4 regions of the Aeromonas sp. 25-248 genome follow, and region 3 is predicted to be linked to each of the others. Evidence: predicted binding sites of a transcription regulator. Region 3 holds the regulator's gene; each other region holds the start of a gene.
The links. The regulator LexA, encoded in region 3, represses DNA repair genes until DNA is damaged. The targets are predictions, from matches to a motif close to ANCTGTNTNNNNANACAGNT.
Positions count from the first base shown of each region.

Region 1: ruvA (Holliday junction branch migration protein RuvA) is a predicted target of LexA. The motif match lies at 4,191-4,210, and genes of this name have one in related genera.
Region 2: ACVDHI_RS06675 (DUF4250 domain-containing protein) is a predicted target of LexA. The motif match lies at 2,488-2,507, and genes of this name have one in related genera.
Region 4: umuD (translesion error-prone DNA polymerase V autoproteolytic subunit) is a predicted target of LexA. The motif match lies at 1,821-1,840, and genes of this name have one in related genera.

Region 1 is NZ_JBRKTB010000020.1:51,011-58,221, forward strand. It holds gene ACVDHI_RS19510 (proline--tRNA ligase) at 161-1,885, opposite strand; gene ACVDHI_RS19515 (methyl-accepting chemotaxis protein) at 2,022-4,031, opposite strand; gene ruvA (Holliday junction branch migration protein RuvA) at 4,264-4,878, shown strand; gene ruvB (Holliday junction branch migration DNA helicase RuvB) at 4,887-5,897, shown strand; gene ACVDHI_RS19530 (hypothetical protein) at 5,908-6,150, shown strand; gene ACVDHI_RS19535 (cytochrome ubiquinol oxidase subunit I) at 6,837-7,211, shown strand, end outside.
Region 2 is NZ_JBRKTB010000003.1:33,288-40,498, reverse strand. It holds gene ACVDHI_RS06685 (fumarate hydratase) at 83-1,606, shown strand; gene ACVDHI_RS06680 (cell division inhibitor) at 1,895-2,374, opposite strand; gene ACVDHI_RS06675 (DUF4250 domain-containing protein) at 2,609-2,806, shown strand; gene ACVDHI_RS06670 (glycogen/starch/alpha-glucan phosphorylase) at 3,200-5,674, shown strand; gene ACVDHI_RS06665 (cytochrome b/b6 domain-containing protein) at 5,739-6,305, opposite strand; gene ACVDHI_RS06660 (SLC13 family permease) at 6,483-7,211, opposite strand, start outside.
Region 3 is NZ_JBRKTB010000022.1:22,932-30,142, reverse strand. It holds gene ACVDHI_RS20075 (MATE family efflux transporter) at 1-780, opposite strand, end outside; gene ACVDHI_RS20070 (SCO family protein) at 795-1,421, opposite strand; gene ACVDHI_RS20065 (hypothetical protein) at 1,611-1,820, opposite strand; gene lexA (transcriptional repressor LexA) at 2,252-2,878, opposite strand; gene plsB (glycerol-3-phosphate 1-O-acyltransferase PlsB) at 3,083-5,506, shown strand; gene ubiA (4-hydroxybenzoate octaprenyltransferase) at 5,570-6,433, opposite strand; gene ACVDHI_RS20045 (chorismate--pyruvate lyase family protein) at 6,430-6,981, opposite strand; gene ACVDHI_RS20040 (flagellar basal body-associated FliL family protein) at 7,127-7,211, shown strand, end outside.
Region 4 is NZ_JBRKTB010000002.1:253,066-260,276, reverse strand. It holds gene ACVDHI_RS04635 (hypothetical protein) at 1-824, opposite strand, end outside; gene ACVDHI_RS04630 (hypothetical protein) at 1,168-1,542, opposite strand; gene ACVDHI_RS04625 (DUF3283 family protein) at 1,539-1,733, opposite strand; gene umuD (translesion error-prone DNA polymerase V autoproteolytic subunit) at 1,857-2,279, shown strand; gene umuC (translesion error-prone DNA polymerase V subunit UmuC) at 2,276-3,556, shown strand; gene ACVDHI_RS04610 (hypothetical protein) at 3,528-3,872, opposite strand; gene ACVDHI_RS04605 (TIGR02642 family protein) at 4,856-5,554, opposite strand; gene ACVDHI_RS04600 (hypothetical protein) at 5,551-5,973, opposite strand; gene ACVDHI_RS04595 (Ref family recombination enhancement nuclease) at 5,970-6,287, opposite strand; gene ACVDHI_RS04590 (hypothetical protein) at 6,284-6,943, opposite strand; gene ACVDHI_RS04585 (recombination protein NinB) at 6,940-7,211, opposite strand, start outside.

The sequences.
Region 1 (7,211 bases), on a different contig from region 3:
TAGGAAATCAGCCGTGCCGTGTACAGGGCAATGCAGTTATCTCATTGGTTCACGCTGGAGACGCATTTTTGTGCATCATGGCTGAGAGCCATATAAAAAGCCCCGAGTGCCGTGGCACTCGGGGCTTTCCTATGAAAAGCGAGAGGCGGTGTCGGCGTTATCAGCGACCCAGCTTGGCCTTGAGCATGGCAACGATCTCGCCGATGGCCACTTCCTGCTTCTCGCCGGAGCGGCGGCACTTGTACTCCACCACGCCGTTGTCGAGACCACGGTCACCGATGACGATGGCGTGGGGCACACCGATCAGCTCCATGTCGGCGAACATCACACCCGGGCGCTCTTTACGGTCGTCGAACAGCACGTCCACCCCGGCGGCTTTGAGCTCGGCGTAGAACTGCTGTGCCTGCAGGGCGACGCGCTCGGATTTGTGCATGTTCATCGGCACGATGGCCACTTCGAACGGGGCGATGGCATCCGGCCAGATGATGCCGTACTGGTCGTTGTTCTGCTCGATGGCGGCAGCCACCAGACGGGAAACCCCGATACCGTAGCAACCCATCTCCATGGTGACGGACTTGCCGCCTTCGTTCAGCACGCTCGCCTTCATCGCTTCGGAGTACTTGGTGCCCAACTGGAAGATGTGGCCCACTTCGATACCGCGCTTGAGCAGCAGCTTGCCCTGGCCGCACGGGCTCGGATCACCTTCCACCACGTTGCGCAGGTCGGCCACTTCGTAAGAGGCGATGTCGCGATCCCAGTTGGCACCGGTCAGGTGGAAACCGGTCTCGTTGGCGCCGCAAACAAAATCGCTCAGATGGGCGGCGCTGCGATCGACGATGATGCGACCGGCAAAGCCGACCGGGCCGATGGAGCCTGCGTCGCAACCGGCGGCCGCTTTGATCTGCTCGTCATTGGCGAAGGTCAGCGGGTTAGCCACGCCAGAAAGCTTCTCGGCCTTGATTTCGTTCAGCTCGTGGTCGCCACGCAGTACCAGGGCGATGACGGCCTGTTTGCCGTGCTCATCTTCCTCGGCCAGTACCAGCAGGGTCTTGGCGATGGCGGTCGGCGCCACGTTCAGGAAAGCGGCCACTTCGTCGATGGTGTGGACGGCCGGGGTGGCCACCTTGGTCAGGGCTTTGGTTGCGGCAGCGCGCTCGCCAGCCGGTGCCAGGGCTTCGGCCATCTCGATGTTGGCGGCGTAATCGGATGTATCGGAGAAGGCGATCAAGTCTTCACCGCTCTCGGCCAGCACCTGGAATTCGTGGGAGCCGGTGCCCCCGATGGAGCCGGTATCGGCCTGCACCGGGCGGAAGTTCAGACCCATGCGAGTGAAGGCGGTGCAGTAGGCCGCATGCATCTTCTCATAGGTATCGACCAGGGAGGCCTTGTCGATGTGGAAGGAGTAGGCATCCTTCATCAGGAATTCGCGGCCACGCATCACGCCGAAACGGGGGCGCACTTCATCGCGGAACTTGGTCTGGATCTGATACAGATTCAGCGGCAGTTGCTTGTAGCTGTTCACTTCGTAACGGACCAGCGCGGTGATCACCTCTTCGTGGGTCGGCCCCAGCACGAAGGGGCGGTTGTGACGGTCGGTGAGGCGGCACAGCTCGGGGCCGTAGTCATCCCAGCGGCCGGACTCCTGCCACAGCTCGGCGGGCTGTACCACCGGCATGGATACTTCGACGGCACCCGCATTGTTCATCTCTTCGCGGACGATGTTTTCAATCTTCTTCAGGACCCGCAAGCCGGTCGGCAGCCAGGCGTACATGCCGGAAGCGAGTTTGCGGATCATCCCGGCGCGCAGCATCAGCTGGTGGCTGACAACTTCAGCGTCGGAGGGGGTTTCCTTGAGAGTGGAAAGCAGATATTGGCTGGTACGCATCGCGGTAGACCTTCGCTAGTTCGGGCGGCTTGGCCCTGGAAAATTTCAAGTGCGGAATTTTAACAGGCGAAGCCCCCCGGCCCAAGGGCTAAATTCAGCGGCGCTGGGGTAGGGCGGGGGCCTTGCCCCGTCCGCACTAGACCCGAAATTGCGACAGCAACTGCTGTTGCTGCTGGCTGGCCTGATGGAGGGAGGAGGCCAGTTGCAGGCACTCCTGGGCTTCCTGTTCGCCCGTCTGGGCCTGCAGGCTGATATCCGAAACCTTGCCCGTGGTGTGTCCCAGGGTGTGGGAGAGCTGGCTGGTCGCCTCTGCCACCTGTTGCACCATGTCGGCGAGCTGATCGATGGCCTCTTCTACCTTGAACAGGATCTGCTTGGTGTTGTCGGAGTCCGCCATACCCGATTCCACGGTTTTCAGGTTGCGTTGCATCATCAGATAGGCCTGCTCTGTCTGCTGCTGGATGCTGTTGATCACGTCCGTTATCTCGGCGCTGGAGGTGGCGGTGCGATTGGCCAGGGTGCGCACCTCGTCGGCCACCACGGCAAAACCGCGCCCCATCTCGCCCGCCCGGGCGGCTTCGATGGCGGCATTGAGTGCCAGCAGGTTGGTCTGCTCCGAGATATTGCTGATGGTGGAGATGATCTGGCCAATCTGCCCTGCCTGCTCCTTGAGGGCATTGATGGCGGTGGCACATTCACCCACCTCCATGACCACCCGCTGCATGCCGGCGGTGGCGGAGGAGACATACTGGCTGCTTTGCGTGGTGAGCTGGCGTACCTCGTTGGCGTTGTGTGCCGCCAGGTTGCAGTTGTCCGAGATGGTGGTGGCCACCTGCACCATCTGCTCGCTGTCGTGGTGCAGCGCCTGGGCATGTGCAGCGGTCTGGCGGCTGCTCTGGCTGATGGCCTGGACCCGGTTGACCGAGGTGTGCACGTGCTGGCTGATGTGCTGGTTGTTGTCCATGGTGGCGCTGATCATCATCTGCAGCTTCTCGATGAAGCGATCCACGCTGCCGGCCAGGGAGCCAATCTCGTCGTCGCGTGAGAGGTTGATGCGGGCATTGAGATCTCCTTCCCCGGCGGCGATGTCCTGCATGCGCTTGTCGACCTGGAGTAGCGGGCGAACAATGGTGCGCACCAGCCAGAAGCCGCAACAGGTGACGATCAGCAGGCTGAGCAGCAAGCCCCCCAGGATGAGTCCCCTGGTGTAGTCGATGATGGCGTTGAGCTGGTGAACCTGATCCTCGACGGTGGCGTCCCCCTGGGTCTCGACCTCGACCAGCGCCAGCCTGAGCTGGTCGGCACTGTGTTCGTAACGGGCCAGCTGGTTCTGATAAGCGCTCAAGGCTGTGGTCCATTCACGGATCAGGCGGGCATTGTCGGCTTGCAGGGCGCGATACTGGGTGGAGAGCATTTGGCCTGCAAACTCCCCGTCACCGGGCACATCGAACTGGCCGGTTGCCAGCATGCCGTCAACCGCGTCCTGATAGAAGCGGGTGGCTTGTGCCAGCTCGGCCTGGATGGCAGGAGTAGGGCCTTCGCTCTGCATCTTCTCCAGCGCATAGAGCTGGCGCAGGAATCCGATGTTGGCCTCCATGCCGCCATCGGCCGCCTGCCAGCGGGTCGCGAGGCCGCCGTGCCAGCTGATGGCCTGATCCGGTGAGCGGGTGAGGCTCTCGACGGCCTCGTCACCGATCACCTCCAGCCTGGTCGAGAGGCGTGACATGCGTTCAGAACTGGCGCGCAGCGCCTCATCGGTGCTTGTGAAGGTGCGATAGAGGGTCAGCAGCTGTGCCTGCTCTTGCTGATAGGTCTGCTCATGCTGCTTCAGTGTGGTAATGGCCGCCCCATCGATGAGCCCGCCTTGCTCCACCCGGCGCAAGGCGTCGCTGGCCGCTTCTTTTGCCCGTTGCAGTTCCGGTGCGTCGAGGGGGATCCCCGAGAGCATTTTCTGGATATAGAGCGACTGGTTGCCGAGTTCGATGGAGCCCTCCATGGCACCATCTGCCGTCTGCCAGGCGGCACCCAGGACGTAGGAGAGCAGATCAGCCAGCCGCTGGCTGCCATACCAGCCGATCGCCCCCATGCCCAGGGTGCAGCCGAGTAGAATGGTGAGTCCGAGGTTGGATGTGGTGACGATTTTCATGAATCAAGCCTTCCCTGGTGCCGAACAAGACCATTTCAGTGTTCAATCAATGACGAAGATGTGCCATCCCCGATGGAAAATAAAGTGACAGACTGTGTTCTGAACGAGGGAAATGGCCGGGTATGAAGAGCTGGTCATCCCATGATCTGCATGGACCTATGCTGGATACTTATCCAGTTATTCTTTATGCTATGACCCAATTTGCGAGAGTCTGCGTGGCGAGGAAAAGAACATGATCGGTCGCTTGAGAGGCGTCATCATCGAGAAGCAACCCCCCGAGGTGTTGCTGGAAGTCGGAGGGGTGGGATATGAGGTTCATATGCCCATGAGCTGCTTCTATGATCTGCCCGAACTCGGGAAGGAGGCCGTCATTCACACCCACTTCGTGGTGCGTGAAGATGCCCAGCTGCTCTACGGCTTCAACCACAAGCAGGAGCGGGCGCTGTTTCGCGAGCTGATCAAGACCAACGGGGTCGGCCCCAAGCTGGCCCTGGCCATTCTCTCCGGCATGACGGCCACCCAGTTTGTGATGAGCGTCGAGCGCGAGGAGATAAGCTCACTGGTCAAGTTGCCCGGCGTGGGCAAGAAGACCGCCGAGCGCCTGGTGGTGGAGATGAAAGACCGCCTCAAGGGCTGGGTCAGCCACGATCTCTTCTCCCCGGCCGAAATCACCCTGCCCGCGAAAGAGAGCCCGCTGCGAGCCCCGGATGCGAGCGAGGAGGCGGCCAGTGCACTGGTGGCCCTCGGCTACAAGCCGCAGCAGGCCAGCCAGATCGTCAGCAAGGTGGCCGCCGACGGCATGTCGGTAGAGGAGATCATTCGTGAATCCCTGCGCAGCCTGGTGTGAGGTAGACAATGATTGAAGCGGATCGCCTCATCTCGGCCGGTGCCGCCCGTGAGGACGAGATCATCGATCGGGCCATCCGGCCCAGAAAGCTGGCCGATTACACCGGACAGGATCACGTCTGCGATCAGATGGAGATCTTCATCGAGGCCGCCCGCCAGCGCGGGGAGGCCCTCGATCATCTGCTGATCTTCGGGCCTCCCGGCCTTGGCAAGACCACGCTGGCCAACATCGTCGCCAATGAGATGGGGGTCAACATCAAGACCACCTCCGGCCCCGTGCTGGAGAAGGCCGGCGATCTGGCGGCACTGCTCACCAACCTGGAACCGAACGACGTGTTGTTCATCGACGAGATCCACCGTCTCAGCCCGGTGGTGGAGGAGGTGCTCTACCCGGCCATGGAGGATTATCAGCTCGACATCATGATAGGGGAGGGGCCAGCGGCCCGCTCCATCAAGCTCGATCTCCCTCCCTTCACCCTGATCGGTGCCACCACCCGGGCCGGCTCCCTCACCAGCCCCCTGCGGGATCGGTTTGGCATCGTGCAGCGCCTCGAGTTTTACAACGTCAAGGACCTGACCGACATCGTCTCTCGCAGCGCCCGCTGCCTCGGGCTCGACATGACGGAAGACGGCGCTCTCGAGGTAGCCCGTCGCTCCCGGGGGACACCGCGGATTGCTAACCGTTTGTTAAGGCGGGTACGAGATTTTGCCCAGGTGAAGTCTGACGGGCGAATTGACGGACCCATTGCGGCCCGTGCCATGGACATGCTGGACGTGGACAACGAAGGTTTCGACTTCATGGATCGCAAGCTATTGTTGGCCGTCATCGACAAGTTTATGGGGGGGCCCGTCGGGCTCGACAACCTGGCCGCCGCCATCGGTGAGGAGAAGGACACCATAGAAGACGTGCTGGAACCTTATCTGATCCAGCAAGGCTATCTGCAACGTACACCCAGAGGGCGGATCGCAACTCAGAGAGCCTACGCACACTTTGGCCTGGAACGACCGGCAGATCAGTAGACGTTGCGCTATGAACCAAAAAGCCGCCCTTGAGGCGGCTTTTTGTTTTGCGGGCAAAAAAAAGCCCACGGCACAGGCGGTGGGCAAAGACAATTCAGGATGGATGTTCACAGACAGTGAGCGCGTCTGCAGACCGGTCGGGAAAAAACAGAGGAGCCGTCGCGAGGCTTCAGAGTCGGTTCATTTGATAGAGTTGAACGAAAGAAAGCTTGTAGTAACGGATGGTCTTGGCAACAAACTTTTTCATCATTAATCCCAACAAACAGGTTCGAAATGTTCATCGAATACGTACCGGGAACCCGGAATGACCGGCCTGTATTCAGAGGTATGCCCTCACTGCGAGGCGCATTGTAGGAGCTCTTTCCGGGTGGGGCAAACAAGAAAATCTATGGGCTTTTGATTAGATAAACTAATGAATTTGGTGGGGGTGTCAATCCGCATAAACATGTGTTTTTACTGGGTTTAAATTGATTTTTGGATGAGCCTGGCCATTTATTGAAATAATCGAGATGCGAGGGCTTTATTTCCGGGGTTGCGTATTTGTTTAACAGAATTGAAACTATTTTGATGTGTCATAAAATTGATTTAAATCAATTATTTACGACTTGGTGTTTTTTGTGATGAAGCTCCCATAATTAATGGGAAAAGCCCTATAAGTTGCCTTGAAAAAACATGTATTGAGGGTGGTTTTACATTGATTTCAATCAAATAAAGGTGATATAAAACAGCGATCATTATAGGCGGGAATAGAACCCTGGTTATTGTTTATTAGATGTTAAACATTAGCTTTTTTTGTTCCTGTATATTGCCTTGTTGTTAATGTGGTGGCAGTCGAATCCGGTCAGTCCGCGAGGGGTGACCGACCGTTCGGGGACTTCCAATGGAAGCTTTGTCCTTAAAACTTAAAATAGCCGTGCCAATAATCGGTGAGGAAACATCATGATTGCTGAGCATGTGGTAGACCTATCGCGGTTCCAATTTGCTGCGACGGCCCTTTATCACTTCCTGTTTGTACCCTTGACGCTGGGGATGGCCTTCATCCTGGCGATCATGGAGTCTGTCTATGTGATGACCAACAACACAGTGTACCGGGACATGACCAAGTTCTGGGGCAAGTTGTTCGGTATCAACTTTGCCCTCGGGGTTACCACCGGGCTCACCATGGAGTTTCAGTTCGGTACCAACTGGGCTTACTACTCCCACTATGTCGGCGACATCTTCGGGGCCCCGCTGGCCATCGAAGGCTTGATGGCCTTCTTCCTGGAGTCCACCTTCGTCGGTATGTTCTTCTTCGGTTGGGATCGTCTCAGCAAG
Region 2 (7,211 bases), on a different contig from region 3:
GTGCATTTGCCACCTGCCGAAGGCCCGGCTCATATGGAAGCCCTTGCTCGCGCAAGCGATAACAAGGACCAGTGAGGATGATATGAGCATCATTAGAAAACAGGACTTTATCGATTCCATTGCTGACGCCCTGCAGTACATCTCCTTCTACCACCCCCTCGATTTCGTGCAGGCCGCCAAGGCCGCCTATGACCGCGAGATCAACCCGGCCGCCAAGGATGCCCTGGCCCAGATCCTGATCAACTCCCGCATGTCTGCCGAAGGTCATCGCCCGCTCTGTCAGGACACCGGTATCGTCACCTGCTTCGTCAAGATCGGCATGCAGGTGCAGTGGGACAGCGACATGACGGTCCAGGAGATGGTGGATGAGGGCACCCGCCGCGCCTACACCAATCCGGACAACCCGCTGCGCGCCTCCGTGCTGGCGGATCCGGCCGGCAGCCGCAAGAACACCAAAGACAATGCCCCCGCTGTCGTGCACATCGACATGATCCCCGGCGACAAGGTGGAAGTGAGTATCGCGGCCAAGGGCGGCGGCTCCGAAAACAAATCGAAGATGGTGATGCTCAACCCCTCCGACGACATCGTGGAGTGGGTGCTCAAGACGGTGCCGACCATGGGGGCTGGCTGGTGCCCGCCCGGCATGCTCGGCATCGGCATCGGCGGCACCGCCGAGAAGGCGGCGGTGCTCGCCAAGGAAGCTCTGATGGAGCACATCGACATCCAGGAGCTGATTGCCCGTGGTCCCGAGACCACCGAAGAGAAGCTGAGGGTCGAGCTCTATGACAAGGTCAACAAGCTCGGGATCGGTGCCCAGGGGCTGGGCGGCCTGACCACGGTGCTGGATGTGAAGGTGAAATCCGCACCGACCCACGCCGCCTCCAAGCCCGTGGTGATGATCCCCAACTGCGCCGCCACCCGTCACGTGCATTTCGAACTCGATGGCTCCGGCCCGGCGGAGCTGACACCCCCCAGGCTGGAAGACTGGCCGGAGATCACCCGTGAGTCCGGTGGCAATGTGCGCCGGGTCAACGTGGATGGTATCACCAAGGCAGAGCTTGCCAGCTGGAAGAGCGGCGATACCGTGCTGCTCTCCGGCAAGATCCTGACCGGCCGCGACGCCGCCCACAAGCGCATCGCCGACATGCTGAAAAAGGGTGAAGGACTGCCCGAAGGGGTCGATTTCACCAACCGCTTCATCTATTACGTGGGCCCGGTCGATGCGGTACGTGACGAGGTGGTCGGCCCGGCTGGCCCCACCACGTCCACCCGGATGGACAAATTCACCGACATGATGCTGGGAGAAACCGGCCTCATCGGCATGATCGGCAAGTCCGAGCGCGGCCCCAAGACGGTCGAGAGCATCAAGCAGCACCAGGCTGTCTACCTGATGGCGGTGGGCGGCGCCGCCTATTTGGTGGCGAAAGCCATCAAGAAGGCGCGCGTGGTGGCCTTTGCCGATTTGGGGATGGAGGCCATCTATGAGTTCGAGGTGGAAGACATGCCGGTCACCGTGGCGGTCGACTCCCAGGGCAACAACATCCACGAGACCGGCCCGGCCTACTGGTCCGCCAAGATTGCCGAGCTGGAGACCAAGCTGGCTTGATCAATCGGGCTTCGGTGCAAACGCAGAGCGATTAGCCCCGTACAGCAGCATGTTGAAAGGCGACCCTCGGGTCGCCTTTTTTGCGGGTCCATTTGACGGTCTGGGCCTGAGCAAATTTACTGCTGCTGTGCTGCTGTGCTGCTGTGCTGCTGTGCTGCTGTGCTGCTGTGCTGCTGTGCTGCTGTGCTGCTGTGCTGCTTTGTCTTTGTCGCCATGACATCCCGGGTCGGAAGCCTGGATAACCCGGTGGGCAATGCCGGCGCATTGGCTGTCACGCCGAAGGGGCGATCAGTGGTTCAGGTAGACATCCTGGCCGCCGTAGCTCAGTGCCCCACCCAGAGGGGTTGAGGGCTCGAAGAAGCGGGTCAGGACACCGGCACGCTGGGCCAGGGTGCTCAATGTGCTCCGGTCCAGGGCGACCTGTTCGGGCAGCCAGGTCAGCACGGCGGCGCAGTGACCATTGATCAGGCTCTGCTCCAGCAGGCGCTGCCAATTCTTGATCTTGGGGGCGTGCACGACAAGCACCCTGGCAGGATTGATTCCTCTGGCCTGCAATTGCACGGCGGCGGGCAGGCCTGGCGGGGCGACGAGCAGGATCCAGCCACTGTCGGACTGACTCAGTTGCCCCAGGGCATCCAGCAGCGGCGCTTCCTGATGGAGAGGGCCGCGCCGCTGCTCTTGTCCCATCTTGCTCTGATGGCGAGTGGGCCAGGTGGTGATCAGACCGGCAGAGGAGGAGGGGGGGCAAAGACTCAGGGGCTGGCTCATATGTCGTTCCTGTATGAATAACCATGCTGTATGCGTATACAGTAGTTCTGTTCGCAAGGAGTGACAAGTCATTTGTGGCTAAAAATGTGAGCCGATTAACAGGGGATGATTTTAACTGAATGATTAAAAAGGATATTTATATCTTCCTTATACAGGGTGTTTTTTAACCTGTAGACAAACTTCGGGTCGGCGCTCATGGTTATACAGTCCTGTATAGGGAGAGGAGGGAGCGAGATGGACGTCAGTACCTTGCAACGACTGGATGCGAACATTCTGCTCGGGATCATCAACGAGAAGCTGCGGTTGGAGTGTGATGGTCTGGAAGAGCTGCTGGCTTACTACGACATGACAGAAGATCAGCTGGCTACCCGTCTGCAACAGATCGGGTATCACTACGACCCCATGAGCAATCAGTTCAAGGCGCATGGTTAATTGAAATCAAAGGGTGCTCCGATTGGGGCATCCTTTTTATTACCTGACGAGGAGGTGTGAATTGAAAACGCTTTCAATTTCTCCCTAGTCGGCGGTTATTTTCACGTATTTTCAGTCACAGGCAATCATTGAAAACCTATTCATAAAACTATCTTTTTTGTTTTCATGTATCACCATGATTTAAAACGAAATTTATATTTCATTCAGACTGGCTCAAGGAAAGGGTTTTCATGGTGAAACTGTCATTTTTATGCGTTAAAGTGTGACTCACGTTAACTTTTAAACCCTTGGCTTTAGCTAGTATGCCCCCGCCGGAGCATATTCTGAGATAACAACAGCGCCGGTCCCCCCGATGGGATGACATTTTTTATTTGTAACGAAGGAAAATGGTTTATGGCTACCAAGAAGAAGACAGACCAGGATCTCCAACTGGATAAAGATCAGCTCAAGGCGAGTATCGTGCGTCACCTGCGTTCTACCTTGGGTACAAGCGAACAGAAAGCCTCTCCGGATGCCTGGTGGAAAGCGACCGCTGCCGCCGTCAATGAACAGGTGTACGAGCGCCTGACCCGTACTCAGCAGACTCACTTCAAGAAAGATACTCGTGCGATTCACTATCTCTCTGCTGAATTTTTGATGGGGCGTTTGACCTCCAACAACCTGCACAACCTCTCCCTCTACAAAGTCTGTGAAGAGGCGCTGGGTGAACTTGGTCTGGAACTGACCGATCTGTGTGAACAAGAGCCTGACATGGCCCTTGGCAACGGCGGCCTGGGTCGTCTGGCTGCCTGCTTCATCGATTCCCTGGCCACTCTGAACTACCCGGCGGTGGGCTATGGCATCCACTACGAGCACGGCCTGTTCCGTCAGGAAATTCAGGATGGCCGTCAGATCGAGCGTCCGGACTCCTGGCGCGAATATGGCAACCCCTGGGAGATCTGCCGCCCGGAATCGGTGCAGGAGATCCCGCTCTACGGCTACGTGGAGACCGTGTTTGGTGACAAGGGTGGCCTGAAGAAGGTGTGGCACGCCGGTCGCAAGATCAAAGGGGTGCCCTGGGACATTCCGGTGGTCGGCTTCGGTGGTCACACCGTCAACATCCTGCGTCTGTGGGAATCCCGCGCCTCCGAGTTCTTCGACTGGGACGTGTTCAACGCCGGTGGTTATATCGACTCCCAGGCCGAGAAGGCCCAGGCCGAGACCATCTCCAAGGTGCTCTACCCGAACGATGAGACCGACGCCGGCAAGGAGCTGCGCCTGATCCAGCAGTACTTCTTCTGCGCCTGCTCCATCAAGGACATCATGCGTCGCTACAAGCGGGTGCATGGCAGTGACTTCAGCAACTTTGCCGCGCAAATCGCCATCCAGCTCAACGATACCCACCCCACCGTGGCCATCCCCGAGCTGATGCGCGTGCTGGTGGACGAAGAGGGGCTGAACTGGGATACCGCCTGGGGCATCTGCTATCAGGTCTTCTCCTACACCAACCACACCCTGCTGCCGGAAGCGCTGGAGAAGTGGTCCGTCAGCCTGTTCGAGAAGGTTCTGCCCCGTCACCTCGAGATCATTTATGAAATCAACGCCCGCTTCCTGAACGAGCTGGTGGAGCCCAAGTGGCCGGGCAACGATGCCATCAAGGCCAAGCTCTCCATCATCGAAGAGGGTGACGTGCGCAAGGTGCGCATGGGCAACCTGTGCGTCATCGGCTCCTCCAAGGTGAACGGTGTGGCCGAGATCCACTCCAAGCTGGTGAAGGAAGATCTCTTCCCCGAGTATGCCGAGCTGTGGCCCGAGAAGATGTGCAACGTCACCAACGGCGTGACTCCCCGTCGCTGGCTGCTGGCCTGCAACCCGGAACTGGCCGAACTCTACAACGAGGTAGTGGGCAAGGAGTGGCCGCTGCAACTGGACAAGCTGCGCAGCGTGGTGAAGTTTGCCGACGACAAGGCGTTCCAGCAGCAGTTCATGACCATCAAGCGCCACAACAAGGAGAAGCTGGTCAAGGTCATCAAGGCGGAAACCGGTATCGACGTGAGCGCGGAGGCGATCTTCGATGTCCAGATCAAGCGTCTGCACGAGTACAAGCGCCAGCAACTGAACCTCATCCACATCATGGCGCTCTACCGTCGCCTGCTGGCGAACCCGGACTATGACATGCATCCGCGGGTGTTCATCTTCGGCTCCAAGGCGGCGCCCGGCTACAAACTGGCCAAGGACATCATCTACGCCATCAACAAGCTGGCGGAGCGGGTCAATAACGACGCCCGTATCCAGGGCAAGCTGAAAGTGGTGTTCATGCCGAACTACCGCGTGAGCCTCGCCGAGAAGCTGATCCCGGCGGCGGATGTCTCCGAGCAGATCTCCACCGCAGGTTACGAAGCATCCGGTACCGGCAACATGAAGATGGCGCTGAACGGTGCCATCACCATCGGGACGCTGGATGGAGCCAACATCGAGATCGCCGAAGAGGCGGGTGCCGAGAACTGCGCCATCTTCGGTCTGAATGTGGACGAGGTGAAGTCACTGAAGGCGCGCGGCTACAACCCGTATGACTTCTACTACGCCAACTCCGAACTGAAAGCCGTGCTGGACTGGTTTGATACCGACTACTTCACGCCGGGTCGCCCGGGGGAGCTCGCCTCCATCAAGCGTTCCCTGCTGGAAGGGGGAGACCCTTACCTGACCCTGGCCGATTTCGAGTCCTACTCCGAGGCGCACAAGCTGATCGACGCCTGGTACCGGGATCCGGCCCTGTGGGCGAAGAAAGCCATCATCAACTCGGCCACCATGGGCAAGTTCAACTCCGACCGCTCCATCCAGGATTACGTAGACCGGATCTGGAAATTGACGAGCTGCAACGTCGGTTGATGTCTGCTCCTGTGAAAAACCCCGCGATGCGGGGTTTTTTTTCATCTGTCGGGTTGAGGGAGGCTCAGGGCCTGTCGACCACCCGGGTGTCCGCCGGCACCCGTTTCTTGCCGGTGATCATCGCCCTGACGAGATCGCCCCGTACCAGACGATCCAGGGCGATGACGGCCAGTACATGGACGAAGATGGCCACCTGCAGCCCCTTGGCAAAGAACTCGTGGATCTCTTCCATGCGATGGGTGCCGGAGAGCGGCCCGTATTCGGTCATGATCCCGCTGGCGGCGGTGCCGACAAGGCAGGTCAACAGCAGCAGTATCATCAAGGACCCCAAAGGATTGTGACCGGCGTAGTAGGGGTGGCGCCCCTTGATCGTCTCCTTGAGATAGGTGATGACGCCGGTCGGTGTCGGCAGCCACTGGGCGAAGCGGGCATGATAGGAGCCGATGAAACCCCATACGATGCGCAGTACCAGCAGTCCGGCCAGCGCATATCCCGCATAGCGGTGGTTGCGCGCTCCCTCTTCAAGGATGAAGAGATTCAGCACGCACAACAGCACAGTGGCCCAGTGAAATCCCCTGACCACCGGATCCCATACCTTGATTTCACGGTTGTTCTGCATCGTCTTTCCCATGAGGTGATCCCCTTGTCGTGATGTCCATGATCATCGCCATCGTCAGCCATGGCTGCGTGATGGCCGTTGTCAGCATCATGGAGGCGATTTCTTAAGTGCGAGTTAATGTCGCGGTGATGTCGCGGCGAGAAAAAGCCCCGGCGATGCGGGGCTTGTAGGGGCATTAGGGGGCGAACCTCAGTGGAGGATATCCCCCATGAAATAGGCCAGCATGGTCAGGATGACGGTGAACACCAGGTTCAGCACCAGGCCGGCCCGCATCATCTCCCGCTGCTGGATATGGCCGCTGGCGAAGACGATGGCGTTGGGGGGCGTGGCCACCGGCAGCATGAAGGCACAGGAGGCGCCGACGGCGATCAGCACGGAGACCACGATGGGGGAGACTCCCAGAGCCTCGGCCACCCCGGCGAACAGCGGCACCAGCAGCGCGGCGGTGGCGGTGTTGGAGACCAGCTCGGTCAGGAACACCACGAAGGCGGCCAGGCAGAGCAGGATCACGAAGATGGGCATGGAGGAGAGGCCGCTGGAGAGGTGCTCCGCCAGGAAGGCGTTGGCCCCGGTCTGCTTGAGGATGGCGCTCAAGGTGAGACCACCCCCGAACAGCAGCAGCACGCCCCAGTCGGTGTTCTGGTTGATGTCATCCCAGCTGGCGACCCGGCTGACGGCGATGGCCAGGATAGCGCCCATGGCGATCAGGGTATCGAACTGGGGAATGCCGCCCAGCGCCTTGGCAAGAGGCTGGGATCCAATCCACAGCAGCACCGTGGTCAGGAAGATGGCCAGGGTCACTTTGCGCTGACCTGTCCATTCGATGGTGACCTGCTCGGTGCTCACCTGGTGGGAGAGATTGGGACGGGTCACCCAGTAGAGCAGGCCGATGCCCACCGGCATGAAGATGATCACCAC
Region 3 (7,211 bases):
GAAGCAGAGTTGCAGGCACAGGGAGCGGATGAAAATATCCCGGTTCAGGGCGAGCAGCCGCAGCAGGGCCGGCCACTGGCGCCAGCGCTGCCAGGCGTTGTGCCACCCCCCGGGATCAAGTCGGCGCAGATGCCGGCTCACCAGCCAGAACCCCACCCCGAGCGTGCTGTAATCCGCCAGCAGGGAAGCTGCGGCCACCCCTTTCACCTGCCAGCCCAATCCCAGCACGAACCAGGCATCCAGCACCATGTTGACGAGATTGCCCAGGATCAGCAGCAGCATGGGACTGCGTGCATCCTGCATGCCCAGCAACCACCCCATGATGACCAGATTGCACAAGGCCGCCGGGGCGCTCCAGACCCGCACCGACACATATTGACCGGCATAGGTCTGTACCTCGGAAGAGCCGCCGCCGAGGGCGATGATGGCAGGCAGGAACGGCAACAACAGGAGCAACAGCACCATGCCCAGTCCGATCGCCAAGCCCAGGGCCCGCGCCAGGGTGTCGAGCTGCCCTTCGGCATGGGCTGCACCCTGAGCCTGGGCAGTCAGCCCTGTGGTGGACATGCGCAGGAAGCCAAGCAGCCAGAACAGCAGATTGATGAAGGTCGCACCGACCGACACGCCCCCCAGAAACCAGGCCTGGCCAAGATGACCGATCACCCAGGTGTCCACCAACCCCAGCAAGGGCGTGGTGACGTTGGAGAACACCATGGGCAGGGCCAGGGCGAAGACGGCTCTGTGGCGGCGAGGATCCTTCAGCCAGGCGGGAATCAGCATGGTGCGCGCCGGGATCACTCGCCAGCCAGCCGCACAATGCGCGCGAAGTCGGCCACCATGGCCTGCATGTCCACGTGGGGCACCTCACCCGGTGCCACTTTGGGTCGGAAGGTGGCCACCAGCTTCCCCTCGGGGTTGATCAGCACGATGGAGGCGGAGTGGTCGATCAGGTAGTCCTTGCGATCCCCTTCCACGATGGAATAGACCAGCCCCAGATTGCGGACCAGAGGAAAGAGGGCACTGTGAGGTGCTGTCGCCGCCTTGAACTCGGGCTCGAAGAAGGCGGTATAGCTTTTCAGGCGGGCGCTGTCATCCCGCTGGGGATCCGCCGAGATGAATACCACCTGGCTAGTGGGGGCTATCTTCTTCAACGCCGGATAGACGCTGCGCAGATCCGCCAGCGTGGTCGGACAGACATCCGGGCAGTAGGTGTAGCCGATGAACAGAAAGCTCCAGTGTCCCGTCAGGTTGGCAGGGGTAAAGGGCTGTGCATCCGCATCCGTGAGGGTAAACGGGTTGATGTCTCGCCCCGCCGGGTAGTAATCGGCCTGTTCCGGCACCGCGGGCTGACTCCAGTAATAAGCCGCCGCAATGGCGCCGATGAACAGCAACAGCAGCAGGTAAAAGCGTGGTTTAACCATATAAAACAAAGCCTTGCTTATGTTAGAAGCCCAGGGGGCAAAACCGGTAGGGGTCATTGTAACCCGCCTGCCCCCGCCGATGGCTAGTCTTGCATCCCGGCGGGAAAGCGTCTGTGCCATGGATAAGCCGCATCGGCGCCAAAACAAGAGCCCCGCTCTGGCGGGGCTCTTGTTTGTACAGGAGAGGGATCAGGGCCGCAGCCTGTGCTGCGGCTGGGCACGTCTCAGGGGGACGCGCAGCGGGATGACGGGGGCAGTCCAGGGCTCATCCGGCAATCCGATGTCGTGATGACGGCGAAACAGACGAACCAGGCGGACAATCTTGTCTTTGGGGCACCCAAGCCAGATGGTCCAACCATCTCCCTTGTGATAGACCCAGAGCGCATAGAACCATGTCATCCGACTGCCCTTGATGAATCGGGTGATGGAAGATGCGGGCGCTGCGGCCGGCACCGGATCCCACGGCGAGCTTGAAGCCATACCTGTCCTCCTTGCTCAACAGGTCACGCTGACGGGTCTCTTTGTCCCCAACGACGAACCAACCACGGCAGCGTACTGACTGTACGAGTCCCCAGTCTGAGGTGACTCTCCCTTCTGCGCACCGACCCGGCGATCATGCATCCCTGCCATGGCGTACTGCCCGGTGCGACTCCCCCTTCCCTGATCACCGACCATGACAGGGGCCTTATCAAAGGATATATCCGAAATGCATGTCGTGCGGCGAGACTATGTGCACAGGAAGGAGAAGCGAAAAGGTGGGGAGGGAGATGCCATCGGCAGATGAAAATGAAGAGGCCTCCCGCAGGAGGCCTCTTCATCGCATCGGATGCTTACATCCAGTCGGCGTTGCGGATCACGCCGACCGCCAGGCCCTCTATGGTGAGGTGCTGACTGGCGAGATCCACCTCGATGGGGGAGAGCTCTTCGTTTTCCGGCAGCAGCCACACCTGGCTGCCCTTGCGCTGGAAGCGCTTGACGGTGACGTCCTCGTCGAGCCGTGCCACAACGACCTGGCCGTTGCGTACCTCCTGGGTCTTGTGTACCGCCAGCAGGTCCCCGTCCATGATGCCGATGTTCTTCATGCTCATGCCCTGCACCCGCAGCAGGAAGTCTGCCCGCGGGTGGAACAGGGCGGGATCCACCTGGTAGTGGCTCTCGATGTGTTCCTGAGCCAGGATGGGTTCCCCGGCCGCCACCTTGCCGATCAGTGGCAGGCCGTTTTCTTCAGGCTGCACGTCCTCTTCTTCGAGCAGCAGACGAATGCCGCGGGACGTGCCCGGCATGATCTCGATGACCCCTTTTTTGGCCAGGGCCTTCAGATGTTCTTCGGCCGCGTTGGCCGACTTGAAGCCAAGCTTCTGGGCAATCTCGGCGCGAGTCGGCGGCATGCCGGTCTCGTTCATGTTCGCCTTGATGAGCTCGAGTACTTCAGCCTGGCGAGGGGTAAGGGGTTTCATAGCATGGGCACCTGTCTTTTTATACAGCACACTGGCAGTATATACAGTGCTGGGGCCAAGGCAAGGCGCAACTGGCATTTGTCGCGACCCGACGCACATTTGTCCCTCCCCCCGCTCTGAAGTGCCGACTCATCGTACCTCTCGGCGACAAGCTGTCGGTGATTTGCTATGCTCACGCCGCATTTTTTTGGAGAGCAGACGCACATGTCCCTTGGACAGAAGATTTCCAGAGCCATCCTGCAATGGCCGGTCAGCGGCTTGGTCAATCACAAGAGCCTGCCGGAAAATCCCATCACCGAGCTCAAGCTGGATCCGGCCAGACCCATCGTCTATGCCCTGAAGACCAGCTCGATCACCGACCTGATGACCCTGCAACAGTGCTGCGAGGATCTCGGCCTGCCCGGCCCCTTCACGCCGCTGGAGCTGAACGGTCAACTGCTGCCACGCTACGTCTGTCTGGATCGTCCGCCTCCCCTGTTCGGCACGCGCAACAAGCCACTCCCCTTCCTGCAGGAGTTCCACCAGCTGCTGGACCTGCACAAGCAGGATCCGGCGCTGGACATCCAGGTAGTACCCGTCACCCTGTTCTGGGGCCGCGCCCCGGGCCGGGAAGGCGAGGAGGCCTCCGGCTGGAACATCATCAGCAGCCTGGCGCCAAACCGCCTGAAGAAGGCGCTGATCGTGATCCTGAAAGGGCGCGAGAACCTGGTGCGCTTCTCCCCGCCCCTCTCCCTGCGCTACATGGCGGACAAGCACGGCACCGACGAGGCCATCGCCCACAAGCTGGCGCGGGTGGCCCGTACCCACTTCAGCCGCCAGCAGCTGGCCGCCACCGGGCCCAAGCTGCCGAACCGCAACCTGCTGTTCAAGCAACTGCTGGATTCGAGCGTGATCCAGCAGGCCATCGAGGAGGAGGCCAGACGGGAAGGGATCAGCCTGGAGAAGGCGCAAAAGCGTGCCCACGGCTACATGGACGAGATCGCCTCCAATTTCTCCTATCGGTTGATCCGCCTCGGGGAGAGTTTCCTCGGCTGGCTGTGGAACAAGCTCTATCGCGGCCTCTCGGTCAACGGAGCAGAGCAGGTGCGTCAGCTGGCCCAGGAAGGGCACGAGATCGTCTACGTCCCCTGCCATCGCAGCCACATGGATTACCTGCTGCTCTCCTACGTCATCTACCACCAGGGCATGGTGCCGCCCCACATCGCGGCGGGCATCAACCTCAACTTCTGGCCGGCAGGCCCCATCTTCCGCCACGGCGGCGCCTTCTTCATCCGCCGCACCTTCAAGGGCAATCCGCTCTACAGCACGGTATTCCGGGAGTACCTCAACCTGCTGTTCGCCAAGGGCTACTCGGTAGAGTTCTTCACCGAGGGTGGGCGTTCGCGTACGGGTCGCCTGCTGCCCCCCAAGACCGGCATGCTGGCCATGACCCTGCAGGCCATGATGCGCGGGCTGGACAGGCCGGTGACCCTGGTCCCCGTCTACCTCGGCTACGAGCACGTGATGGAGGTGAACACCTACCACAACGAACTCAAGGGGAGCCGCAAGGAGAAGGAAAGCTTCCTGCAGGTGCTCGGCATCCTGCGCAAGCTGCGCAACTATGGCCGTGGCTTCGTCAATTTCGGTGAGCCGCTGACCCTCAACAGCTACCTCGGCGAACATGTGCCCACCTGGAAGGAGAGCATCGGCCGGGAGGAGCGTCCCGAGTGGATGGCCTCCACCGTCAATCAGCTGGCCGAGCTGCTGATGACCCGTATCAACGATGCCGCCGCCGTCAACGGCCTGACCCTGAGTGCCCTGGCCCTGCTGGCCGCCGAGCGCCACGCCTTGACCCGGGACGAACTCCAGGCCCAGCTCAACACCTATCTGGACCTGCTCAAGCAGGTGCCCTACAGCCCGCACAGCACCATGCCGGACGAGGACGCCAGGACCCTGCTGGAGCAGGCGATGGAGCTCAACAAGTTCGAGGTGAGCGAGGACAAGCTGGGCCAGATCATCAGCCTGGACCGCTATCAGGCGATCCTGCTCACCTACTACCGCAACAACATACTGCACCTGTTCGCCATGCCCTCCCTGGTGGCGGCCCTGATCGAGCGGTGCGAGGGGATCTCCCGCAGCGAGATCGTCGCCCGTTGTGTCGACATCTACCCCCTGCTCAAGACCGAACTCTTCCTGCGTTATGAAGAGGACGAGCTGCCTGAACTGATCGATGCCCTGCTGGCCGAGCTGTTGCGCCAGCAACTGGTCGAGGCACGCGACGGCGGCTACTGGGTCAACCCCGGCAACCAGATGCGCCTGCTGCTCTTGGCCGAAAGCATCCAGGAGACCCTGCAGCGCTACGCCATCGTGCTGACCCGCATGCTGGCCCAGCCCCACATCGAGGCGGAGCAGCTGGAAGCGGACGGCCTGATGATGGCGGAGCGCCTCGGCACCCTGCACGGCATCAACGCCCCCGAGTTCTTCGACCAGAAGCTGTTCAGCACCCTGATCCACACCCTGCGCAGCGAAGGTTATCTGGATCCGGGCTGCAAACCGGATCTCGGCCGCTTCCAGGCATTGGCCGACAACATAGTGCCGCTGCTCAGCAACAAGATCCGCCGCACCATCCAGGCGGGCAACCGGCTCTGAGGCGTCGACACCCAACAAAAAGGCCGCATCATGCGGCCTTTTTTCATCAAGGAAGGGGGCGGGTTAGAGGTAGTGAACCATCACCCCGAGCAGCACCAGCGCCCCCACGTAGTTGTTGTTGAGAAACGCCTGGAAGCAGGCTTCCCGCTGCCGCTCCCGGATCAGTCGCTGCTGGTAGACGAACAGCGCCGCCGCCCCCAGCAGCCCCCAGTAATAACCGGATCCCAGCCCCATCAGCTGCCCGACCCCCAGCAGGATCAGCAGGGTCGCCAGTTGCAGCGCGCCGATGATCCGCTTGTCGTGGCGGCCGAACAGGATGGCGCTCGATTTCAGGCCGAGCTTGAGGTCGTCATCCCTGTCCACCATGGCGTACTCGGTGTCATAGGCGATGGTCCACAGCAGGTTCGCAAGAAACAACAGCCAGGCTTCCGGCGGCAGGGCATTGGCCTGGGCCGCGTAGGCCATGGGAATGGACCAGGAGAAGGCCATGCCGAGCACCAGCTGGGGGATGGGGATGAAGCGCTTCATGAAGGGGTAGCAGACCGCCAACAGCAGACCGGCAAAGGACAGGCTGATGGTGAGCGGGTTCAACGTCAGCACCAGGGCGAACGAGAGAAGCGCCAGCACGGCGAACAGCACCAGCACTTCCCGCTCGGCGACCCGCCCCATGGGCAGCGGTCGTCCAGCGGTGCGTTTCACATGACCGTCGAAGTTGCGATCCGCATAGTCATTGATGACACAGCCGGCGGAGCGCATCAGGAAGACGCCCACCACGAACACGGTCAGGATCCAGGGGTCAGGCAGGCCACCAGCCGCCAGACAGAGCGCCCACAGGGTCGGCCACAGCAGCAGCAGGGTACCGATGGGCTTGTCGATGCGGGCCAACTGCGCATAGGCCAGTCCCCGCTCCTTGGTTAACAGCTTCACTCCAGCTCCTTATCCGATGGCAACGAATGAGACGATAGCGAGGGCAGGAAAAGTTCATGGACCAGCAGTGGCCATTGCCCCAGAAACAGGCGGGAACGACGCCCCCAGACGGTGGCGGCCGGACACCAGGGATTGCTCGCTATCTCGAAACAGGCCAGTTGCAGGTGATCCCGCCGCGCCGGTGCATCACCGAAAATGCGCTCTCCCAGCGGCTGCTCTCCCAGATCCTGCAAACCGCCCCCCTGCAAGGCCGCTTCGGCAAACAGGGTCCAACCCAGGATGGCAGGCCCGCCATCACCGTGCAGGATCACCTCACGGCACATGCCCGCGGGGGCCGACACCGCCACCAGCGCCTGCTCGTCCACCGTCAGCGACACGGCGCGATTGCCGAGCAGTTGCACCGAGAGGTGATGATTGTAACGACGCAGGCGCCGGGTCATGGAATCGGCCTCCAGCAACCAGGGACGCAGCGCCTCGGGCGGTTCGCACTCTGCAGGCGCCCGCCACGGGACGATCTGGACGAGGGGAACAGTCAACTCGGACTTCACAGCTTCACCATCCGGAGATTTCCGTTGTCAGGTTAAAAACCGGTTTATTATCCGTAAATCAATGGCGAATTGTAAGAACATCCGTGCTTGACGGCCCCGATGGCAGCATCAAAAATGGGGCATCCGTCGCTGCCGAGCCATCCAGATGAAGATCTTCAGAATTCTGCTGCTGTCCCTGGGGTGTACCCTCTTGAATACACAGGCCTTCGCCAATGAGGAAGAGGCCACCG
Region 4 (7,211 bases), on a different contig from region 3:
ACATGAATGAGCCTTCTTTCAATGACTGGGCGAGTAAAAGAAACTACTCGCCCAGCAAAATAGGCTAATGCAGAATCACCCAGGGTTACTTTTAAGCGCAATGCTCCATAATCATAATAATCAGGACGATAAAGCTCCATACTAAATCTCGGAGATATTGCAGCCAAGATTCTTTTCGCCACTGCTGATGATATTGTTCTCAAGCACCCACTATCATTTGTTTGCTGCTGAACATCGTAAACAAAGATAGCACCGCTCCACTCTCCATTGCTACCTGTAACATTGAGTAGGCTTCGGGTAGGATTGCCACGTGTTAGTGCATAATTCCCTACAGATGTTCTCCTGAACATATGATTGGAATCGATTCGATACTTTTCTTCCGTTCCCTGACCAAAAATTGGCATAATAAAATCAAACGGTGAAGTAATACGCTCACCTGAATGTTTACTTACCAAAGCAGTAAAGGAGTATTCCGTATTGGTGTACTTGTCATTGAGTGGGCGCTTAGTGATTTTCACTTCGAGTCTAGAGCCATCTATGATGGAGCCTATGGCACAAACCGAAGTCATATCATCGATAAGGCCATAAAGTCTTTCAATGAAAGAAATATAATCGAAAGCATCAAGTGCAATGGTATAACCATTTGCTCCCTTGAATTGTGCAAGCAATGCAGCGTGGGTGTTAAATCCATAACCAGCAGAGATTGCCTCTTTTACTGTAGACAGTTTGAATTTAACAAAAAGATTAGAGTCGATGACTGTTTTGATATTGCGACACATGTCATCGAATGCAAAAGCAGAATTAATTGTGTTGGTATGTTTCATAAGTCAACTCCATATGAAAACGGTTAGTGTTAAATTATGTTCTTTGTCTGCTTTTTATAATCTAGAACTGTCACTCACCATTTCATTGAAGTGCAGAGCAGATTGCTAAATAACACTGGAGTTGCAGATCCTCGGGCGTGTCACCCTGACCGTTGGTCAAGAATGATTAGAGCTCAGTAGAATTTAATAATCAACTGTTTTTTTTAGTAATGCGGGGGAAGCTATTGCAGCTTGAAATCTCAGTCTCAACATAGGTACACAAACGAAAATGGCTAGAATCATTGATGACTCTAGCCATGTCGAGACAAGCGAGCGCAAGAGCAGTGCCTAATGGGTAATCAAGTTACCTTCCATCACGAGTTCTCCAGCGCTTCACCAAGAGCACGCAGAGGCACAGTGGGCCCAATACTAGAATGAAAACCACGCTCACCATGAACTTTGCAAACTTCCGGTCAATGGAGCTCTGGAATGAGCCGTCATAGACGACCTTCTCCTCCCCATTCCAGTAGCCAATGACCCATTGAACTGCATATCGGCTGTATGGGTACAGCAGTGCAAATGCCAAGAGCACCAACGGTAAAAGCAGCCAGTTCACCATGGACGCGTTGTGGGCTAGTGCCACCGGCAAAGGGAGCACCACAAAGAGGCAGAATGAGACAATGAACTGCCTTTTGAAGAACCAACTTGGCAGCAATAGCAGCGTTTTTTCGTTCGTCATTTCACCTTCCGGTACCGTTCAACCTGCTGCAGGAAATAGGCCTGCATCTCCCCCTTGTAGTTCCCGGCCTCGCTCTCGGCGGGTTGCTTGATCTCGGGGTTCCTTTCCTTCCACACCGCATAGGCAGCGGCCTTCTCTACCTCGACCTTCTCCTGCTCTTCTTTCGGCAGGGAGCACAGATTGAATGACATTGGCGACTCCACGCATAGGGGACTTGCCGATATTACCTGAATCCGGAGTCAATCGCTCCACGGTGATCTTCACCACGGGCATCGCTATACTGTATTTATATACAGCATTGTGAGCCCAAAACCATGTTTGCAGTTCCAGACCTCGACGCCCCGGCGTTGGAAATCCCGTTGTTCCTATCTCCTGCCGCCTGTGGCTTCCCGTCCCCCGCCCAGGACTACGTGGAGCAGACCATAGACCTGAACCAGCTCTGCATCGCGCACCCGGCGGCCACCTACTTCGTTCGGGCGGCCGGTGACAGTATGGTGGAGCACGGGATCCGTGATGGTGACCTGCTGATCGTGGACCGCAGTCGCAAGGCTCGCCACGGCAGCGTGGTGGTCGCCGCGGTCGATGGCGAGTTCACTGTGAAGGAGCTGCAGCTTGATCCCACGGTGGCCTTGCTCCCCGGCAACCCTGCCTATCGCCCCATCCATTTCAGTGAAGGGCAGGAACTGGAAATCTTCGGGGTGGTGACCGGCGTCGTACACCTGATGCCAACACCATGAACAAACACTGCGCCGTTGCCCTGGTCGATGTGAACAACTTCTACGCCTCCTGCGAGCGCCTGTTTCGCCCCGACCTCAAGGGGGTGCCGATCGTGGTGCTCTCCAACAACGATGGCTGTGTTGTCGCCCGATCGGCAGAGGCCAAACGGTTGGGGGTCAAGATGGGCGTGCCCTACTTCCAGATCCGCCAGTTCTTCGAGGCCATGGGTGGGATATGGTTCAGCTCCAACTACGCCCTCTACGGTGACATGTCGAGTCGGGTGATGAGCATCTTGGAGGGGATGGCCCCGACGGTGGAGGTCTACAGCATCGACGAGGCGTTTATCGAGTTGAGCGAGAGCTGGGCTGGCGACCTGGTGGCTTATGGCCGCCAAGTCCGCGAACGGGTGCAGCAGTGGACCGGGCTCATCGTGGGGGTCGGGATCGGCCCTACCAAGACGCTCGCCAAGCTGGCGAACTACGCCGCCAAGCACTGGCCAGCCACCGGGGGCGTGGTGGATCTGCGGGATGAAGCGCGGCGCGCCCGGCTGATGGCTATCACCCCGGTGGACGAGATATGGGGCATTGGCCGGCGGCTCACCGCCAAGCTGGAGGCCCAGGGCATCAAGACCGTGGCCGACCTGGTCGCTGCTGACCCCAAGGCGCTGCGCCGCCGCTATGGCGTGGTAGTCGAGCGCACGGTGCAGGAGCTGCGGGGCATTCCCTGCGCCGAGCTGGAACAGGAGGTGCAGGCCAAGCAGCAGATCATCTGCAGCCGGAGCTTCGGCGAGCGCATCACGCAGATCGGCCCCATGCACCAGGCGCTGGCGGGCTACATGGAGCGGGCGGCCGAGAAGCTCCGGGCAGAAGGGATGTGCTGCCGCCATGTGACGCTGTTCATTCGCACAAGTCCGTTCAGCGACAGGGAGCCCTATTACGGTAACCAGGTGAGCACAAAGTTGGCGATGCCCACCAATGACACCCGGGTGCTGCTGGCCCTGATCCCCCAACTACTTCCCCACATCTGGCGCGACGAACAGCGATATCAGAAGGGCGGCATCATGCTGGCCGACTTTACCCCAGCCGACATGCAGCAGGGCGACCTATTCGCAGCGGAGCAGCAACCCCCCCGCAGCGAGGCACTGATGCAGGTCATCGACAAGATCAACCAGGGGCGGTTGGGAAAGGTCTACTTCGCGGCCAGGGGCCGGGATACCCGGGAGTGGATGATGAAGCGGGAGCAGCTCAGCCCCCGCTACACCACCTGCATCAGCGAGCTCCCCGAGGTGAAGGCATAGCCTTGGAAAGCCGGGCCAGCGTTGAGCGCAGCACATTCAACTTGAGGGGGTGGGATAGAACCGGCGGCTCGGGGTGGATCGCCAGGACTTTGATAAACACTCGCTTTGAGCTTCTCTTGCCCACCTCACGCTTGCAGCTTCTCGACTCCGCCAGCGTCTCCACATAGCGGAGTGACCGGAGATAAATGACCGCCTCGCGGGCCACCTCAGCAGGGACACCCAGCTGTTCGGCCACCTCGTAAAAGTCAAAGAAATCGCCGTTGAGCAGTCCCCAACCGGCGATCTGAAGAGCTGTAGGTTTAAGCTTGCTTTCCATGCACCCTGCTTAATGAATGAGGGATGTCAAGGTCCCGAATCTGACCCAGACTCCGAGACGCAGCTAAGTTCACAGAAAGCAGATTAGCTGACAATGGACTCGTTTTCCCTGAATCCCTTACGTAACAGGGCATGCAGAGTGATTTCGCTACGAAAACCACACGGTATTTGCAAGCAAAAAATGTTCAATAAAATTACCGCACATAAAAGTCAGACTTGCATTTACCGGATCAATCTGGTGTAAACCCACTCACAGTGAGTGCCCACTAACCCCCAACCCGATACCCACTCTTTATCCACAGCCAATGCGTTATCCACAGATTGCAATGCCGTACAGACCTCACTATCGTGTATTTCGAAGAGAGAAAGGCACTACATTATTGTGTCGTTACCGTCACTACCAAGAGGGAAAAGCCATGCCGAAGAGCAGAACAACAGACAGACGTATCACGGGCGTCTCACCGCCCACAACCCGGCAAACAAAGGGGGTTCCCCATGCCACAACCAAAGCGGCCACCTGGCCGAGACTGCAATCCAACCCAAAATGAAAAAACCACCTTTCAGAAACTGATAAGGTGGTTCTTAACAAAGCTCCACATAACCTTGGCCGAGGTTTTTGTGGGAACGCTAATATCAATTGTGGTTGCTGTAGTGCAGCCTTACTTACCAGATAGCTCTTGGGGTCGAGACCCAGAGGCCATCAAAGTGCAGTACTACCAACTTTAACCAAGGGCCTTCGGGCCCTTTTTCTTTAACGCCTACGACTATCCGATTGGTAGCCATTGGTGTCGAGTTGCAGGTGAATCATGGCCAATGCTATCCGTAACGTCAATAAAATTATTGCGTAATAAACACTGTCGCCCGTCTCACAGAAAGCATAAAAAACATATAAATCAAAATCTTATCATCTCATTCTCATCATACACCTTCTCGGTTCACGTATGGAAATAACATACTCAAGCCCACATGGTGTATGAAACCAGCCTATGCTGCCCGCATCTCCCTCACCTGTCGCTCCATGAGCTTTGACAGGTCTGACGCTTGGTGGATCACTTCATCGACCGCTTTTTCAACGAACCGGCGCATCTCCTGCCCGAACCGGCGCGCGACCATATCGGCATGGGGTACCACTCGCCCGGTGCCGTGGCACTTCGGGCACTCGTCACCCTTGCGGGGGCGGATACCAGTCCCTTTGCAATGCGGGCAGCGGCCGGATTGCAGCATCTCGGCGACACAGTGGTCGTGGGCGAGAGACAAGATCTCGTTCCGCTCGGCCAGAAGGCGCTGGTACTCGTGGCCATTGCCACCGCGGTGAGCTCGTTTGGCCTTCTCCATCACCACGGCGGCCCGGCGGCGCTCCTTGTCATAGTGCGGGTGAGACAGCACCAAGTGTTCCAGCTGCTCAGGCAGGGGGCGGCGCAGCAGGATAGCCATGGCCATACCACCGGCCTCTTCGCTGCCCAGCGTGGTGCTGAAGTGCGTCAGCAGCGAAGCCAGTGCCTGCTCGTCCCCCAGGTGGTCGGCCATGAGGAACTGGAGCCCTTGCGGGTTGCTCTTTGCGGCCACCTGCAGGGCTCCCAGAAACTCCTCTCTCCCCAGCGTGCTGGAGCGACCGGACGAGGGTTCATGTAGTGCACCTTTCGGCGAGAAAAGGCGCAGAGCCATTTCGATAGCGTGGGTCATGGTTTGGTCCTCTGGTCTGGGTCCTGATTGAAAGCGGCGAGCAGCCAGGCACGCAACTGGCCGGATTTGATGTGTTCCGGGGCAACTTCCAGCACGGTCCACCCGAGCAAGGTGGCCTCGTTCATCTTGGTCCGGTCCTCTACGAACCCCCTCCCCCGGGTGTGCCGGCCACCGGAGTGGATCCCGCCGTGGACCTCAAGGGCGACCATACGGGTGGGCCAGGCGTAGTCGAAGCGCCATTTGCGCTTGGGGTGAAACAACAGCTCGGTGGCGGGGTCAGGAAGGCCGACCAGCTGGATCAGCACCTTGTCGTGCAGGGACGTGACCTGCTGGGCCTTGCGCACCTGGTTGGCTGCGGTCCTGACCTTCGGGCTGCTACCCAGCAACCGGGCCGCATCGAGGGCGGTGAGGTGGATCATGCAGCCCTCCCGATGGTGTTCTTGCGCAGTTCGGTGACTTCTCTGGCCACCTGCTCCAGCAGGGTCTCCTCACTGCCGTGCTCTTGCTGCCAGGAACGCGGGGCGGCGTGGAACCCTGTGGGGTAGCAGGCACGATGATGTCGCGGGCATAGCGGTAGCACCCGGGTGTGCTCGGCGCGCTGGGCCATGCCAGACCCAGAGCGCACGTGATGGATTTCCGCTGGCGTGGCACCATACCCGGCATTGCGGCAGGCAATGCAACCCAGGGAGGCGACGTCGGAGAGATGCTGCTTGTCAGCCTTGGTCTTGCTCATGCTGCAGCCACCTCCCCACCCTGCGCATCAAGCAACTCGCCCATGCTCTTCACCTTCCAGCGCAGCACCTGCATTTCACGCTCTTGCCTGTGGAAATCATCGTGGTAGCGGGCAAGGCGTTGCGCCTTCTGTTCGGCATCGCGCAGCCGGCGACTCATCACCTGAGGATCCCCGACCCGGCTCAGTACGAGGGCCATCATCTCCAGCTCAAGCTGGTCATTCTTCTGGTGCGCCCAGACGGTTTCGGCTCCGGGTCCATTGTGGCCGAGCAGCATGCACACATGCCCGGCAAGCAACTTCACATGGCCGCGGCTGTTCACCCAGAGCAATCCCCAGCCATGCGGCAAGTCGTCCAGAGTGATGATGCCCTCTGGGCACATGAAGTACCGGTAGGTCCCCATCCCCAGAACCTTGCCATTGCGGTGCGGCTTCTTGGCATCGACGAGGAAGTCAGATCGGGATACCTTCACCTCGACAAGGACTGAACCACCGTTACATCCCCAGCGGTATCCCCATGCGTCAGCTCGCTCTCCACCATAGAGACCACCTACCTCAATCATGGCGATCTGGCAGGCTGGCCCCTTGTTGCTCATTGAGCGTTTGAGCCATGAGCAGGCAATCTCAGACAGGCGAGAATGGGTGAATTGATCGCTCATGCCGCCGCCCTCCCGTAGGCCGCCACCCAGTCGAAACCTCGGCGGGATTCATCCCCGAACTTCACGCCCTGCTCAGCACCAAAGGCTTGGGCCAGCTCGATGAGGTCGCGCATCTCGCGCACGGTCATCTTGGAGGTGGACTTGCCCAGCACCACGAAGCCGTCCCCGTTGAGGTTCGGCACAACGTCCTGCTGGTACAGGGCGGCGCTGAGCACATGCTTCCAGTCCTCCTTGGAGAGCTTGCGGCCGTGCCAGTTCACCTGTTCGG